Regions from separate parts of the Janthinobacterium sp. MP5059B genome, predicted to be linked through region 1. Evidence: predicted binding sites of a transcription regulator. Region 1 holds the regulator's gene; the other holds the start of a gene.
The links. Region 1 encodes sigma-54, which starts transcription at its own class of promoters, with help from an activator protein. Its sites were predicted from a motif close to TGGCANGNAANCTGCTTT; they were not measured.

Region 1 (7,556 bases):
CGATGCGCCCATCCTGAAACGCGTCGGCTTTGCCGTCAGCGTGCCGGGCGGACGCCCGGAAGTGCAGGGCCTGGCCCACCATGTGACGCAGGCCGGCGGTGGCCGCGGCGCGGTGCGCGAGATCTGCGAATTCCTGCTGCGTGCCCAGGACAATTATGCGCGCGTCATGGCGCCGTTCCTGGAGTGAGGCGCGCCGCCTCGCCAGTGACATTTGAAAGAGTGAAGCCCTATGCGTAAGCCAGGAGGCGCCCATCGCTGGCGCATGATTTTTACCGTGCTGGGCGCGGTTGTTGTCGCGCTGGGCAGCTTTTGGCTGCTCGAGGTGATGAACAAGAATAGCCAGGACATCACGGCCAGCAAGCATCTGGATGAGCCCGACTATTTCATTACCAATTTCAGCCTGGTGCGTATGGACTTGACGGGAAAACCCAGCTATATCGTGTCGGGCACCAAGCTCACGCATTATCCGCTGGACGATTCGTCCGATATCGACCGGCCCTTCGTGCGCAAGCTCACGCCAGGCATGCCACCGATGAACATGAATGCGGAACTGGCGCATATCGACCAGGACAATACCCGGCTGCAACTGCACCGCAATGTCGTGATCGACCGCGTGGCCAGTCCGAAGGCGCAGAACCTGACGGTCAAGACGGAAGCGCTGACGGTGTTCCCGGATGAGGAAAGAATGGAAACGGACGTGCCTGTCGATATCCTGACGGGCACCTCGCGCCTCAATGGCATCGGCATGAAAGCCAATAACGCCACCGGCGTGGTGGAAGTGCAGAATGCGCTGCGCATGGTCCTCCCGCCGAAACCGCGCCCGGCCGCGGCGGCAAAATGACAGAATGAAACAAGGAAACCATACTATGAAGAACATCTTGCTGTTGACCGTATTTTCCCTGGCCATCATGGGCGTGGCGCATGCCGAGAAGGCCGATTCCGAGAAGGAAGCCGTCATCACGGCACGTAGCGGCCACGTCGATGACATCAAGCAGGTGCGCACCCTGACGGGCGACGTCGTGCTGGTCAAGGGGACCCTGACCATGAAGGCGGGTCGCGCCGTGATCACGGAAGATCCGCAAGGCTACCAGTTCATTACCTTCTGGGCCGATCCCGGCAAGCTCGCCACCTTCCGCCAGAAGCGCGATGGCGCGGGCGACCTGTGGGTGGAAGGCGAAGCGGAGCGCGTGGAATACGACAACAAGACGGAAGTGGTGAAACTGTTTTCCAGGGCCAAGCTGACGCGCCTGGAAGGCACGAAAGTGACCGACGTGGCCAATGGCGCCTTCATCTCGTATGACAGCCGCAAGGAAGTGTTTGCGATGGAAAATTCCAACAGCGGCACCAGCACCCCGGATGGCGGCAGCGTGCGCATGGTGATCCAGCCGAAAACCAAGGCACCGGCGGCGGAGAAAGCGCCGGCCACGCCTGCGCCAGGAAAGAAATAATGGATAATACTCGTTGCGGCAGCACCCTGATCGTTCGCGGGCTGCAAAAAACCTATGGCAAGCGGCAAGTCGTGCATGATGTCTCGCTGCAAGTCGAATGCGGCGAAGTGGTGGGTTTGCTGGGCCCGAACGGCGCCGGCAAGACCACCTCGTTCTACATGATCGTCGGCTTGGTGCCGTCCGATGGCGGCAGCATCGATATCAGCGGCGTGGACATCTCCAGCCTGCCGATCCACCGCCGCGCGCAGATGGGCCTGTCCTACCTGCCGCAGGAAGCGTCCGTCTTCCGCAAACTGACGGTCGAAGACAATATCCGCGCCGTGCTGGAAATCCAGACCGTCGAAGGCCGTCCGCTGACGAAGGCCGAGATCGAGGTGCGCCTGGATAAATTGCTGGCTGACTTGCAGATTGAAAAGCTGCGCGAGAACCAGGCCCTGTCGCTGTCCGGTGGCGAGCGCCGCCGCGTGGAAATCGCCCGCGCGCTGGCCACCGATCCCCGTTTCGTGCTGCTCGACGAACCGTTTGCCGGTGTCGATCCGATCGCCGTGATCGAGATCCAGCGCATCGTGCGTTTCTTGAAGGAGCGCAATATCGGCGTGCTGATCACCGATCATAATGTGCGTGAGACGCTGGGTATCTGCGACCGTGCCTACATCATCAACCAGGGCTCGGTACTGGCGTCGGGGCGCCCCGACGACATCATCGCGAACGAGTCGGTACGCCGGGTCTATCTGGGCGAACACTTCCGCATGTAAGCCAATGAAACAATCATTGCAGCTGCGCACTTCGCAGCACCTGGCACTGACGCCGCAGTTGCAGCAATCGATACGCCTGTTGCAATTGTCTACCCTGGAATTGCATCAGGAACTAGAGCAATTGCTGACGGACAATCCCTTGCTCGAACGCCTCGATGATCCGCTCGACCGTTCGCTGCGCCTGCTGTCCGACGGTGCCTTGAGTTCCACGGCCGCGCCGGCCGAAGCGCCGCCCCAGCCGCCAGGCCAGGAGGTGCCCGCAGCGCCGGCCGAAGCGGAAACCTTTGATGGCGATGCCGGCGAGGGTCCGGCCGCCGCGGATGGCGGCGACAGCGACTGGAGCGAGGCGAGCCGGGGCAAGGCGCCCGACGACGAAGATTCGCGTCCGCAACTGGAGGCCCATCACTGCACCCTGCGCGAACACCTGATGGAGCAGATGCGCGTGACGGTGCTTGAATTGCGCGACCGCGCGCTGGTCGAGCTGATCATCGACGCGCTCGACGACAATGGCTACCTGGAAGAGTCGCTCGACGACATCCTGGCGCGCCTGCCGGAAGAGCTGGAAATCGACGCCGACGAGATGCGCACGGCCTTGTCTCTCTTGCAAAGTTTCGATCCGCCCGGCGTGGGCGCGCGCAATGCCTCCGAATGCCTGGCGCTGCAAATCAAGCGTTTGCCGCACATCGCCATGGTGACGCGCCGCATGGCCCTCGTCATCGTGGAAAAGCACCTGGCCTGGTTTGCCCAGCGCGATTTCAACAAGCTGAAAAAAGCCCTCGATTGCGACGATGAAGACTTGCGCGAAGCGCAGACGGTGATTCGCCAGTGCAATCCGCATCCGGGCGCCGTGTTCGCCTCGGACGTGTCCGATTACGTGGTGCCCGACGTCGTCGTCAAGCGCGCGCGCAATGGCTGGCAAGTCACCCTGAACAACGATGTCATGCCGCGCCTGCGCGTCAATGCCATGTACGCCAACTTGCTCAAGCAGGGCAAGGGCGAGGGCGCCATGGGCGCACAGTTGCAGGAAGCCAAGTGGCTGATCAAGAATATGCGCCAGCGCTTCGACACGATCCTGCGCGTGGCGCAGGCGATAGTAGAAAGACAAAAGAACTTTTTCTCGCATGGGGCCGTTGCCATGCGTCCCCTTGTGCTCCGTGAAATAGCTGATACACTGGGTTTACACGAGAGTACTATCTCGCGGGTAACAACTCAAAAGTACATGCTGACCCCGCACGGCATGTTCGAGTTGAAATATTTCTTTGGTAGCCACGTCGCCACCGAAGCGGGGGGCGAAGCGTCATCGACGGCGATACGGGCATTGATCGTGCAACTGACAGGAGCAGAAGACCCTAAAAATCCTTTATCCGACAGTAAGATTGCGGACATGCTGGGGGAGCAAGGCATGGTGATTGCGCGACGTACTGTTGCCAAATACCGGGAAGCGTTGAAAATTCCGCCAGTGAGCCTGCGTAAGTGTTTGTAAGTTTTTTTCGGTTCCTCTGCGGGCCGGATAGGATGGACCGCACGAACCCGATCATCTTTAGGAGTGTGTATGAATCTCACCATCAGCGGACATCATCTCGAAGTGACACCAGCCATCCGTGAATACGTACAAACGAAGCTGGAGCGCGTGAAACGTCATTTCGATCAAGTCATCGATATTGCCGTGATTCTGACCGTGGATAACCTCAAAGAGAAAGAAAAACGTCAAAAGGCTGAAGTCAACCTGCGTTTGAGCGGCAAGACTGTCTATGTGGAAAGCTTGGCGCACGACCTGTACGCCGCGATCGATACCCTGATCGACAAGCTCGATAGGCAAGTGATGAAATACAAAACCAAAGTGCAAGGGCACGGTAAAGAGGCGATCAAGCATCTGCCAGACAACTCCGAGGAAGAAGCCGTCGTCGCCGTCTAAGGCCACCCGCTTCCAGCAGTTGTGATCAACTAAGGGCGCACATCTTGCGCCCTTTTTTGCGCCTGGACCTTTTGAGCGCAATGTTCGCCGCGCAGGGGCTAAAATGTTTGCACTTTCACTTTTTTCCTGCCTGCCATGAGCGACTTCGTCCAGACTTCCATCCGCAACCGCACGGGCCATATCGTGCTCGACCGTCCGAAAGCCTTGAATTCCCTGTCGCTGGAGATGGTGCGCGCCCTGAGCGCGGCCCTGCTGGCCTGGCGCGACGATCCGCAGGTGGACGCCGTGGTGATCCGCTCCAGCAGTGAAAAAGCCCTGTGCGCCGGCGGCGACATCCGTTTCTTTTTCGATGCTGGCTTGGCCACGCCGCAAGGCGGCAGCGCCATGCTGGAAGATTTCTTTACGGAAGAATATGCTTTAAATCATTTAATTCATTTCTACCCGAAACCGTATATCGCCGTGATGGATGGCGTGGTGATGGGCGGCGGCATGGGCGTGGCGCAAGCCGGGCCGGGCAACCGCCTGCGCATCGTGACGGGCCGCACGCGCATGGCCATGCCGGAAGTCAATATCGGCTTGTTTCCCGACGTGGGCGGCAGTTATTTTCTATCCCGCCTGGCCGGCCAGCTGGGCCTGTACCTGGGCTTGACGGGCTTGACGATCAACGCGGCCGATGCCCTGTACACGGGGCTGGCCGATGTCTACCTGCCTGAGGCGCAGATGGGGGCGCTGCTGGACCTGTTCGAATCGACGCGGGGCGAGGCCTTGCCGGTGGCCATCAAGGCGCTGGCGGCGCCTTTCCAGGCCGAGGCGGGGGTATCTCCCCTGGCCACGGCGCGCACGGCGCTGGACCGCCATTTCGGCGCCCCTTCCGTGGCCGCCATCATGGCCTCGCTGGCGCAGGATGACAGCGCGTTCGCGGCCAAGGCGCTGGCGGCCATGCGCCTGCGTTCGCCCTTGATGATGTCGGTGACCCTGGAATTGCTGCAGCGGGGCGCCCACCTGGGCGTGGCCGATTGCCTGCGCATGGAGCGCACGGTGGTGCGCCATAATTTCGAACATGGCGAAGTGCTCGAGGGCGTGCGCGCGCTGGTGGTCGACAAGGACAATGCACCGCGCTGGAACCCTGCCAGCCTGGACGACGTCGATGCGGCCATGGTGGCGCGCTTCTTTGCCCCCGTCTGGCCAGCCGCGGCGCATCCGCTGCGCCACCTCGACTAATTAGCTGCGTTCGCGGTGGCGCAGGACGACGCGCTCGTTGGGGCCGAAATACTGCGCCAGCCGCTCCGCCATGTACACGGAGCGGTGCTGGCCGCCCGTGCAGCCCAGGGCCACCGTCAGGTAGCTGCGGTTGTCGGACTTGAATGACGGCAACCATTTCTCGATGAAGGCGCGGATGTCGGCCAGCAGTTCCAGCGCGCTCGGCTGCGCGTCGAGGAAGGCGATCACGGGCGCATCGCGGCCGTCGAGCGGGCGCAGCGCCAGGTCGTAATAGGGATTCGGCAAGGCCCGCACGTCGAAGACGAAATCGGCGTCCAGCGGCACGCCCAGCTTGAAGGCGAACGATTCGAAGAACAGGGTCAGCGGCGCGCGTTCGGAGGCGACGATATCCTTGATCCAGGCGCGCAGCTTGTTGGCGCTCAGTTCCGACGTGTCGATCACATGGCCCAGCTGTTCGATGGCTGACAGGCGTTCGCGTTCTTCCGAGATGCACTCGATCAGCGTGCGGCGACTGGCCGGATTCTGGTTCGGACGCAATTCGTGCGACAGCGGATGGCTGCGCCGCGTTTCCGAGAAGCGCGCCACCAGCGAATGCGTGGTGGCCGTCAAGAACATGACCTTGACGTCATGCCCCTGGTCGCGCAGCAGGGCCACATTGTGCGGCAGGCTGGTCAGCGACTCGGCGCTGCGCGCATCGACGGCGACGGCCAGTTGCGGTGTACCTTCGTCGAGCAGGGTCTGCACCAGGCTGGGCAGCAAGGCCGGCGGCAGGTTGTCGACACAATAGTAGCCGGTATCTTCCAGCACATTGAGCGCAACGGATTTACCGGAGCCGGATATTCCGGTGATAAGGACGATATGCATACGCCGATCATACAATAAAGATCGGCGCTCTGCTTCCAAGGCAATTATCTTTACAAATTATTGCAATTTGGAATGTGATATTGCCGGGATTGGCAGGGCGCTCTCGTCACGACCGTAGGTCGGCTTAGCGCGTCGCGCGTAAGCCGACACCGCGGCATGGGCCAACAATGTCGTCGGATTACGCACGGCGTTGCCGCGCTAATCCGACCTACTTGCTAATCGCCACTCATTGCCAACCTCTGCCGCTCCATGAACTCCTGCAAGGTATCGATGCCGCGCAATTGCAAAATCGTGTTGCGCACGGCCGCTTCCAGCAGTACGGCGATGTTGCGGCCGGCGGCGACGGGGATGACGACCTTGCGCACGGGCAAACCCAGCACGTCTTCCGTGGGGAACAGGAAAGGCAGGCGCTCGACTTCCTCTTCCAGCGCGTTGCGGCGCACCAGATGCACGATCAGTTTCAGGCGCATCTTGCGGCGCACGGCCGTTTCGCCAAAGATGGCCTTGATATCGAGCAAGCCCAGGCCCCGCACTTCCAGCAGGTTTTGCAGCAAAGGCGGGCAGCGGCCTTCGATCATGTTGGGCGCGATGCGCGAGAATTCGACGGCGTCGTCGGCCACCAGGCCGTGGCTGCGCGAAATCAGTTCCAGCCCCAGTTCGCTCTTGCCCAGGCCCGAATCGCCCGTGATCAGCACGCCCACGCCCAGCACGTCCATGAACACGCCATGCATGATGATGCGTTGCGCCAGCTTTTTGGACAGGTAGACGCGCAGGAAGTCGATCACTTGCGCGGCCGGCAGCGGGGTGGAGAACAGGGGAATGTTTTGCTCGTCGCAGATGGCGAGGATGTCGGGCGGCGTTTCCAGTCCTTGCGCGATGATCAGCGCGGGCGGACCGCCGGCGATCAGCTCGCCAATCACGTGGGTGCGCGTGTTGACCTTCAGGCGCTGGTAGTAATTGATTTCCTGGTGGCCGAAGACCTGGATGCGGCCCGGATGGATCAGGTTCAAGTGGCCCACCTGGTCGGCGGCCGACGAGACATCGCCCGAGATCAGGCGCTCGCCGCCGGGGAAGCCGGCGAACCAGCCCAGTTGCAGACTTTCACGATTGTCGTCGTACAGGCGTTGTATCGTCAGTGGCGTTTGCAACATGGCAGTCTTCTTCTTCAGGAGTGGAGGAATACCTGAAGTTTAACCCGCCGCTTGCAGACTAGGTTGCCAATTGACGATGCGCGAATGTACGGATTTCGGTTCCGGATCCGTGGCCAGTGCCGTGCGGAAGGCGTCATCGGAAAACATTTCAGCGATTTCCGACAGGATTTCCAGATGTTGCTGGGTGACATGATCGGGAATC
Region 2 (7,556 bases), on a different contig from region 1:
CCCGTCAAACTGTATGCGCGCCTGGGCGAGAGTGCGCCGCTGCCGGACTTCCTTGCCGCCCGCATCGGCCAGCGCACGGGCATCGCCCCGGCCCGGTTGCGCGCCTGGCTGGCGGAACAAGGCATCGCCGAGGCGGACGTGGGCGGCGCCGTTGACGCGCCCCTGTCGCGCGCCGTGGGCCGGCTGGCCGCGCCCATGGCCCGCTATTTCGTCATCCACGACACCAGCTACCCGAATTTCCTGCTTGACGCCATTCCCGGCCACATCAACGATGCCAGCTGGGACTTCAACGACTTCAGCTTGCGCAATCCGGCGCTGGGCGGCGGCCCGAAAGGCCATGTCTACGTGAACCGCCTGGGCGGTTCCTTGCAGGTGCGCGACTTTGGCACGGCCAGCTACGCCAGCAAGCTGGAAAAGGACAAGCCGTCGCTGACGGGCCTGTTCCTGCACGTGGAACTGGTGCAGCCGCGCAACTCCGTGCCCGGCGGCGGCAAGGGCAACGATGGCCTGGCACCCGATCCCGGCTTTACGCCTGCGCAATACGAGCGGCTTGCCCTGCTGTATATCGCCGCCAGCGTGCGCAGGGGCACGTGGCTGATCCCCGCCTTCCATGCCGTCATCGATACAGGGTTTGCGAATGGTCATGATGATCCACAGAACTTTTCGCTGGCCGAATGGTCTGCCTCGCTTTCCCGCCTCGATGCGGCCCTGCGGCAGGCCGATACTGGACAATAAGGCGTTTCCCCGGCGGCTGAATTGGCGCATACTATCGCAAGCATAGTCATTGCAGTCAGGAGTCCAGGTGAGTATTGCCACGGATCATCACGCGGGTCGCCAGGCCAGCGCACGCCAGCCATTGCAGCGCGCGCAGCGCATCTTTGCCATGCGCGACGCCGTCCTCAGCGCCTGGGAACAGCGCGTGCGCGCCAAGGTGCGCGGCGCCGACCAGTTGCTCACGCCCATACTCATCAATACCTTGCCCGCCTTTTTCGACAACCTGGCCGAAGCCCTCACCCCGGGCCACCCGCGCGAAAACGCCGCCAGCAACAGCAACGTGCCCGCCGTGCATGGCAAAGAACGGGCGCGCATGACCAATTACGGCCCGGAACAGGTGATCCAGGAATACCAGATCTTCCGCGACTGCTTCGCCGCCACCGCGCATGAGTCCGGCATCACCCTGCGCAGCAAGGATTGGCAGGTGATCAATGTGTCGATCGACTCGGGCATCCGCGAATCGATACGCGAATTTACCAGCATGCACGAAGGCTTCCGGCGCCGTATCGCGGCCGGCCTGTCGCACGACATGCGCAATCCCCTGGCCGTGATCAGCACCAGCGCCCAGCTGCTGCTCAGGCCAACCGACCCGGAACGGGTGACATTGCTGGCGCACAAGATTGTCGAGCACAGCAAGCGGCTCGACAGCATGATCGAGGAATTGCTCGATGGCCTCAGCTACCACCAGGGCCAGCAATTGCCACTGGTGCTGAGCCAGTTCGACGTGCTGCCGCTGGTGCACGCCGTGGCCAGCCAGGTCAACTTGCAGCGGCCGGGCAAATGCCAGGTCAGCGGGCAATCCGTCATCGGCTGGTGGTGCGAGAACTCGCTGCGGCGCGCGCTGGAAAACCTGCTCGGCAATGCGCTCAAGTATGGCGACGACGCGCCCATCAGCGTGCACGTGGAAGCGACCCACGAACGCCTGATCGTCACCGTCCACAATAGCGGGCGGCCCATCGCGCCGGAACAGGCCGAACGCATCTTTGACTACCTGCGCCGCGAGAACGACAGCCCCGCGCCAGGCTGGGGTATCGGCCTGCCCTTCGTGCAGAGCGTGGCGGAAAGCCACGGCGGCAGCATCGCCGTCGACAGCGCGGCCGAGACAGGCACCAGCTTCATCTTCGACGTGCCCGTCGATTGCCGCCCCTTTGTGCCTAGTTAAATGACAGTTCGTAATCTATGCATTTGCCTAATTACAAAATACTATTTTCAATTAACTTCCATTTTATTTAAAAACAACACTTTTCTAGATTATTTAAGAAATCAGAAACAATATCCTTATTCTCCGGAGCATTGGCCCAATGATCACAAATCCGGCTTAAAATGTCAGATAAATTCTTATTTAATGATTTTGAAAATTCCAAAAAATAGTCATGATGATCACATCCTGCAGCCGATGCCTGAGCCGCTAAAACTTCCTGACTTCCAATTCCAAGAATTATAGCTAATTGAAGTGTTGTTTTGCTCTTTGCATAATCTATCAAAAACACTTCCGGCGCTGTACCGCTTGGCAAAAAACAATATTTCTTTTCATGTAATTTCCCTTCATACTTACCTATGCAATCTCCATCAAATACTCCAACAAAAGAAAAATCCAAAATATTATTAGGGAATCTAAGTAAATCTTGGAGTATATCTCCATCAGAGCCAGAGCAGCAATAATAAAAATTATCTTGATTTACTCTCCTAGACATTTTCAAAAGAGATTTAAGTAGCAACTCTGCAGCATAATCCTCATATAATAAAACCCCAATTTTTTTTGCAGTTAGTCCAAGCAATTTAATTGGCTCACTATTGTCTGCTGCCATAGAGCATCTTGTTCCGTCATGAGTACTTCGCATTATATGAACATTAGACAACGGAAGCTTTTTCAAAATATGCTCCGAATGACTGCTTAAGATAATCGATATATCCATTGTGGCAGCTGTCATTGCAAGCACATCACTAAGTCGTTCCTGAGTTGACGGTGGCAAAAAACTCTCGGGTTCCTCTATGAAAAGGATTTTGTTTCCGATAGATTTTTTCATATGATCGACCAGCCAGTACAAGTAAAACAATGACAACTCACCTAGCCCCATGTTTCGACTGTCATAATTAGCAAAGCCATTCTTAACAATAAAAAATGGAAGTCTAGGGAAATTTTGAAAATCGTCCTCAATATTAATAATTAGAACTTCACTGTATTCGCCATGGGTTAAGAAATTTATTAAACGAAGATCGTCATCACTGCAACGTATTGGACTATAGCTTTCCAGTAATTCCTCCAAATTATCTTGATCGACAAATAATTTTTGCACTGATGGGATTAGTGTGCAGGGATCAAACATAAAACCCACAACACCATCAATTGATATCGAATCATTTCCGAATGTGAAATCAATTTCTGAAACCACATCATTGACCTTCATTTCAATCTTAACCTTACCCTCTGCGAGTAACGGCATAGAAAATTTCGCTCTATTACTATCATCGGATATAAATATATTATATAGCGATCTTATGAAATTACTTTTCCCAATACCATTCCTTCCGACAAAAGCATTAAATCCCTTTTTGAAATTAACAGACATTCCATTTAATATACTTCCATTCTCATATGTTGCTTTTGAAATGGATGCGGAATAATTTCGTCTAAATGTTGTTTTCCAATGATCGTCTAAATGTGCACGGCGAAGATTAATCACAGAATTACACCCCACTCAAGAGTTGCAATTAATTTAGATAACTGATCTTCCGGTGATCCTTTTGCAGCGCCAGACATGAAGTAATAAAATGTTTTTGAAATAGATGACAACCTAGTATCACCATTGGAAAAATCTTTATTTTTTATGGAAAATATACCCCACAAGATTATGTCTCTTAAAATAACAGAGGAAACATCCGCAACTCTAGAACTTGCCCTATCTTGATAAATTTGGATGGTTTGAAAAGTCTGCGTTGAGGCAACACCACTCAATCCTGTGTCAACAAAAGAAAATCCGTCTGCTTGCTCTCGCAAACTTTCAAAAAAATCAAAATATTCAATTGCCAAGTCAAAGCTTCCAGTTTTTTTGTGTATACCGTATATAAATATTAACCAAGTAAATATTGTTGCCTTATTTAATTTGGTTTTATCATTTCGCATTCCAATGCAATCTCGCAAGGCATTTAAACAAAGCGCGACATCCTCCACCAACATCTTATCAAACCCGGTTGACTCTCTATATCTAGCAGTTACACTATTTGCAGTATGTTTCACCGTTAAAGTTCCCATCTCTAACGTTAATAAGAACTTAGCTAGCACATCATCATAAGCCATGCGCGAATTGGAAAAACCTATCAGTTCACTTGTGAATCCAAGCTCGAGCATATACTCAGCCAACTCCTTGACTTGCTGTCTCGCCTCACCAAAATATGCATTTCTTTGCTCTGCAGAGGTAAGGTTTGTTGGTTGGTTCAGTCTGTAAAACAACTCCCCTGGCTCTCCTGGCTGATAGTCTGAAATTGTCAACAGTCGAACAGTGAAGTCCTCTATTCTAGACTGTAATTCTTGTGTTAAATCATTCCAGAAAAAGCCATCTAAGGATTTGATTGTGGATTCCAGCGGAGCCTGCTCGCCATTAATTGGAAATTCATTCTGCATGAAATCTCGAATTGCTGCCAACCGTTGCTGACCATCAAGTACTTCTTGTTTATCACTATTTGGGATTTGAATTACATGAATAGGTGGGATGTGCCATCCACGTAAAATACTATCAATCAGACGTTGTTTTTTCCCTTTACCCCAAACTTCACCTCGCTGAAAATTTGGCTGCAAATCTAAACGTGCTTGTTTAATTTTTCGGTAGAGAGTTGCGATATCTGGATCTGATGGAGTTAAATGCATTTTTTCCTCTAAGGTAATTTCATAAATATCGCAAATGATATTTGCAAATAGAATTGCAAATTTATATAGTCTTTGGAATTTTAATTTCTTTTCTGCAATAATGCAACAATCCGCGCGCAATGTTGTTCTTTGAATTTGCTAAATAGTCATTTTTGATAGCCATACGTTGTTGCAAAAAATGATCCAAAATGGTATCCAAACCGCACGAAAATGGTGCAGCGAATGGCGCGACGCCACAAAAGTGGTCATATTTACACCTGTTCACGCCCGCCTTGTTGGCACGCTTCCTGCTGAGCTATGCATAGACACGGCTCAAGGGAAATCACAACATGGCAAATTTTTTCAATGAAATGACTGCAAATGAAGTGGGTACGGACAGCAAGGTACGTGAACACTATCGTGAATTCAGCAACTGGCTGGAGCAGCAATCCCCCGAGACCATCGCCCGCAAGCGGGCCGAAGCCGACCTGACGTTCCGCCGGGTCGGCATCACGTTCGCCGTGTACGGCGACGATGCCGGCACGGAACGCCTGATTCCCTTCGACACCATCCCGCGCATCATCCCCGCCACGGAATGGGCGCAGATGCAGACTGGCCTGGTACAGCGCGTGCAAGCCTTGAACATGTTTATCCATGATATTTATCATGAGCAAAACATCATCAAGGCGGGCATCATCCCCGCCGAGCAAATCTACAAGAATGCCCAGTACCGCCCGGAAATGCAGGGTATTTCCGTCGCCTCCGACATTTACGCCCACATCGCCGGCGTCGACATCGTGCGCGCCGGCCAGGGCGAATTCTATGTGCTGGAAGACAATCTGCGGGTGCCGTCCGGCGTGTCCTACATGCTGGAAGACCGCAAGATGATGATGCGCTTGTTCCCCGAACTGTTCGCCCGCAACCGCATCGCCCCCGTCGACCATTACCCGGACATGCTGCTCGACAACCTGCGCTCCGTCGCGCCGATGGGCGTCGATGACCCGACGGTTGTCGTCATGACGCCCGGCATGTACAACTCCGCCTACTTCGAGCACGCGTTTTTGGCCCAGCAAATGGGCGTGGAACTGGTCGAAGGCAAGGATCTGTTTGTCAACGATAATTCCGTGTACATGCGCACCACGCGCGGGCCCAAGCGCGTCGACGTGATCTACCGCCGCGTCGACGACGATTTCCTCGATCCGCTGGCCTTCCGTTCCGACTCCTCGCTGGGCGTGCCGGGCCTGCTGTCCGTGTATCGCGCCGGAAGAGTCACGCTGGCGAACGCCATCGGCACGGGCGTGGCCGACGACAAGTCGATTTATCCTTTTGTGCCCGACATGATCAAGTTTTATCTGTCGCAAGAGCCGATACTCAACAACGTGCCGACGTATCAGTGCCGCAAGAGCGCCGATTTGTCGTATGTGCTGGCGAACCTGGCGAAACTCGTCGTCAAGGAAGTGCATGGCGCGGGCGGCTACGGCATGCTGGTGGGGCCGGCGTCCAGCCTGGCGCAGATCGAGGATTTCCGCCAGCGCCTGCTGGCCAATCCGGGCGGCTACATCGCCCAGCCCACGCTCGCCCTGTCCGCCTGCCCAACGTATGTCGAGGCCGGCATTGCGCCGCGCCACATCGATTTGCGCCCGTTCGTGCTGTCCGGCAAGACAATTTCCATGGTGCCCGGCGGCCTGACCCGCGTGGCGCTGGGCGAAGGCTCGCTGGTGGTCAACTCCTCGCAAGGGGGCGGCACCAAGGATACCTGGGTACTGGAACCAACATCCGTGTTTGCAGGAGAAAAAGCATGCTGAGCCGCACCGCCGATCATTTGTTCTGGATGGCCCGCTACACGGAGCGGGCGGAAAACACGGCGCGCATGCTCGACGTCAACATGCAAACCTCGATGCTGCCCCAATCCGAGCAGGATGCGGAACAGGGCTGGCGCGCCACCTTGGGCATTTCCGAGCTGCAAAGCGCGTATGACCACAAATATGGCCGCTTCCATACGCGCGACGTGCTTGACTTCATGGTGCGCGATCCGAACAACCCGTCGTCCATCCTCGCCTGCCTGACGGGCGCGCGCGAAAACGCCCGCGCCGTGCGGGGCACCTTGACGACGGAAGTATGGGAAATCCAGAACGCCACCTGGCTCGACATGCAGAAGCGCCTGAAAAGCAATCTGCTGGAAACGGACCCCAGCCAGTTCTTCGAATGGGTCAAATACCGCTCGCACCTGTCGCGCGGCGTGACCCTGGGCACCATGCTCAAGGACGAAGCGATCCATTTCATCCGCCTGGGCACCTTCCTCGAGCGGGCCGACAACACGGCGCGCATCCTCGACGTGAAGTTCCACGGCGCGCGCGACACGTCGAAAGACATCACGCAGCGCGATTTTTACTACTGGGCGGCGCTGCTGCGCTCCGTTTCCGGCTTTGAAATCTACCGCAAGGTGTACCGCGACGTCATCACCCCGGCGCGGGTGGCGGAATTGCTGATGCTGCGCGGCGACATGCCCAGGTCGCTTTTGGCCTGCATGGATGACGTGGTGGAAAATCTCAAGCATATCCGCAACGATGTATCCGCCGATACGGAGCGTTTCGCTGGCAAACTGCACGCGGAGCTGAAATTCGGCCATATCGACGACATCATGAAGGCGGGCTTGCACCATACATTGACGGAATTTCTGGAAAACATCTATGACCTGGGCAACCGGGTCAGCCGCGATTTCCTCGTTCCCTTGGCGGCCTGATGCAGCTCACCATCCGCCACGAAACCCATTACGCCTACAGTGCGCCGCTGGCCTACACCATCCAGCAGCTGCACCTGACGCCGCGTATCGAGCCGCAGCAGCGGGCCCTGTCCTGGCAAATCACCACGCCGGGCCAGTGCCACGCCTACACGGATGCCTACGGCAATCTGTCGCACATGCTGACGATCAACGGCA

Region 2: JAB1_RS09145 (circularly permuted type 2 ATP-grasp protein) is a predicted target of sigma-54. The motif match lies at 4,916-4,933, and genes of this name have one in related genera.

The regions. Positions count from the first base shown of each region.
Region 1 is NZ_LRHX01000005.1:158,108-165,663, forward strand. It holds gene JAB1_RS04370 (HAD hydrolase family protein) at 1-187, shown strand, start outside; gene lptC (LPS export ABC transporter periplasmic protein LptC) at 230-841, shown strand; gene lptA (lipopolysaccharide transport periplasmic protein LptA) at 867-1,448, shown strand; gene lptB (LPS export ABC transporter ATP-binding protein) at 1,448-2,203, shown strand; gene JAB1_RS04390 (RNA polymerase factor sigma-54) at 2,208-3,686, shown strand; gene raiA (ribosome-associated translation inhibitor RaiA) at 3,756-4,118, shown strand; gene JAB1_RS04400 (enoyl-CoA hydratase/isomerase family protein) at 4,254-5,339, shown strand; gene rapZ (RNase adapter RapZ) at 5,340-6,203, opposite strand; gene hprK (HPr(Ser) kinase/phosphatase) at 6,419-7,354, opposite strand; gene JAB1_RS04415 (PTS sugar transporter subunit IIA) at 7,394-7,556, opposite strand, start outside.
Region 2 is NZ_LRHX01000006.1:1,025,239-1,032,794, reverse strand. It holds gene JAB1_RS09155 (hypothetical protein) at 1-735, shown strand, start outside; gene JAB1_RS09150 (HAMP domain-containing sensor histidine kinase) at 803-1,936, shown strand; gene JAB1_RS28710 (AAA family ATPase) at 2,004-3,458, opposite strand; gene JAB1_RS28705 (DUF262 domain-containing protein) at 3,455-4,759, opposite strand; gene JAB1_RS09145 (circularly permuted type 2 ATP-grasp protein) at 4,969-6,423, shown strand; gene JAB1_RS09140 (alpha-E domain-containing protein) at 6,417-7,361, shown strand; gene JAB1_RS09135 (transglutaminase family protein) at 7,361-7,556, shown strand, end outside.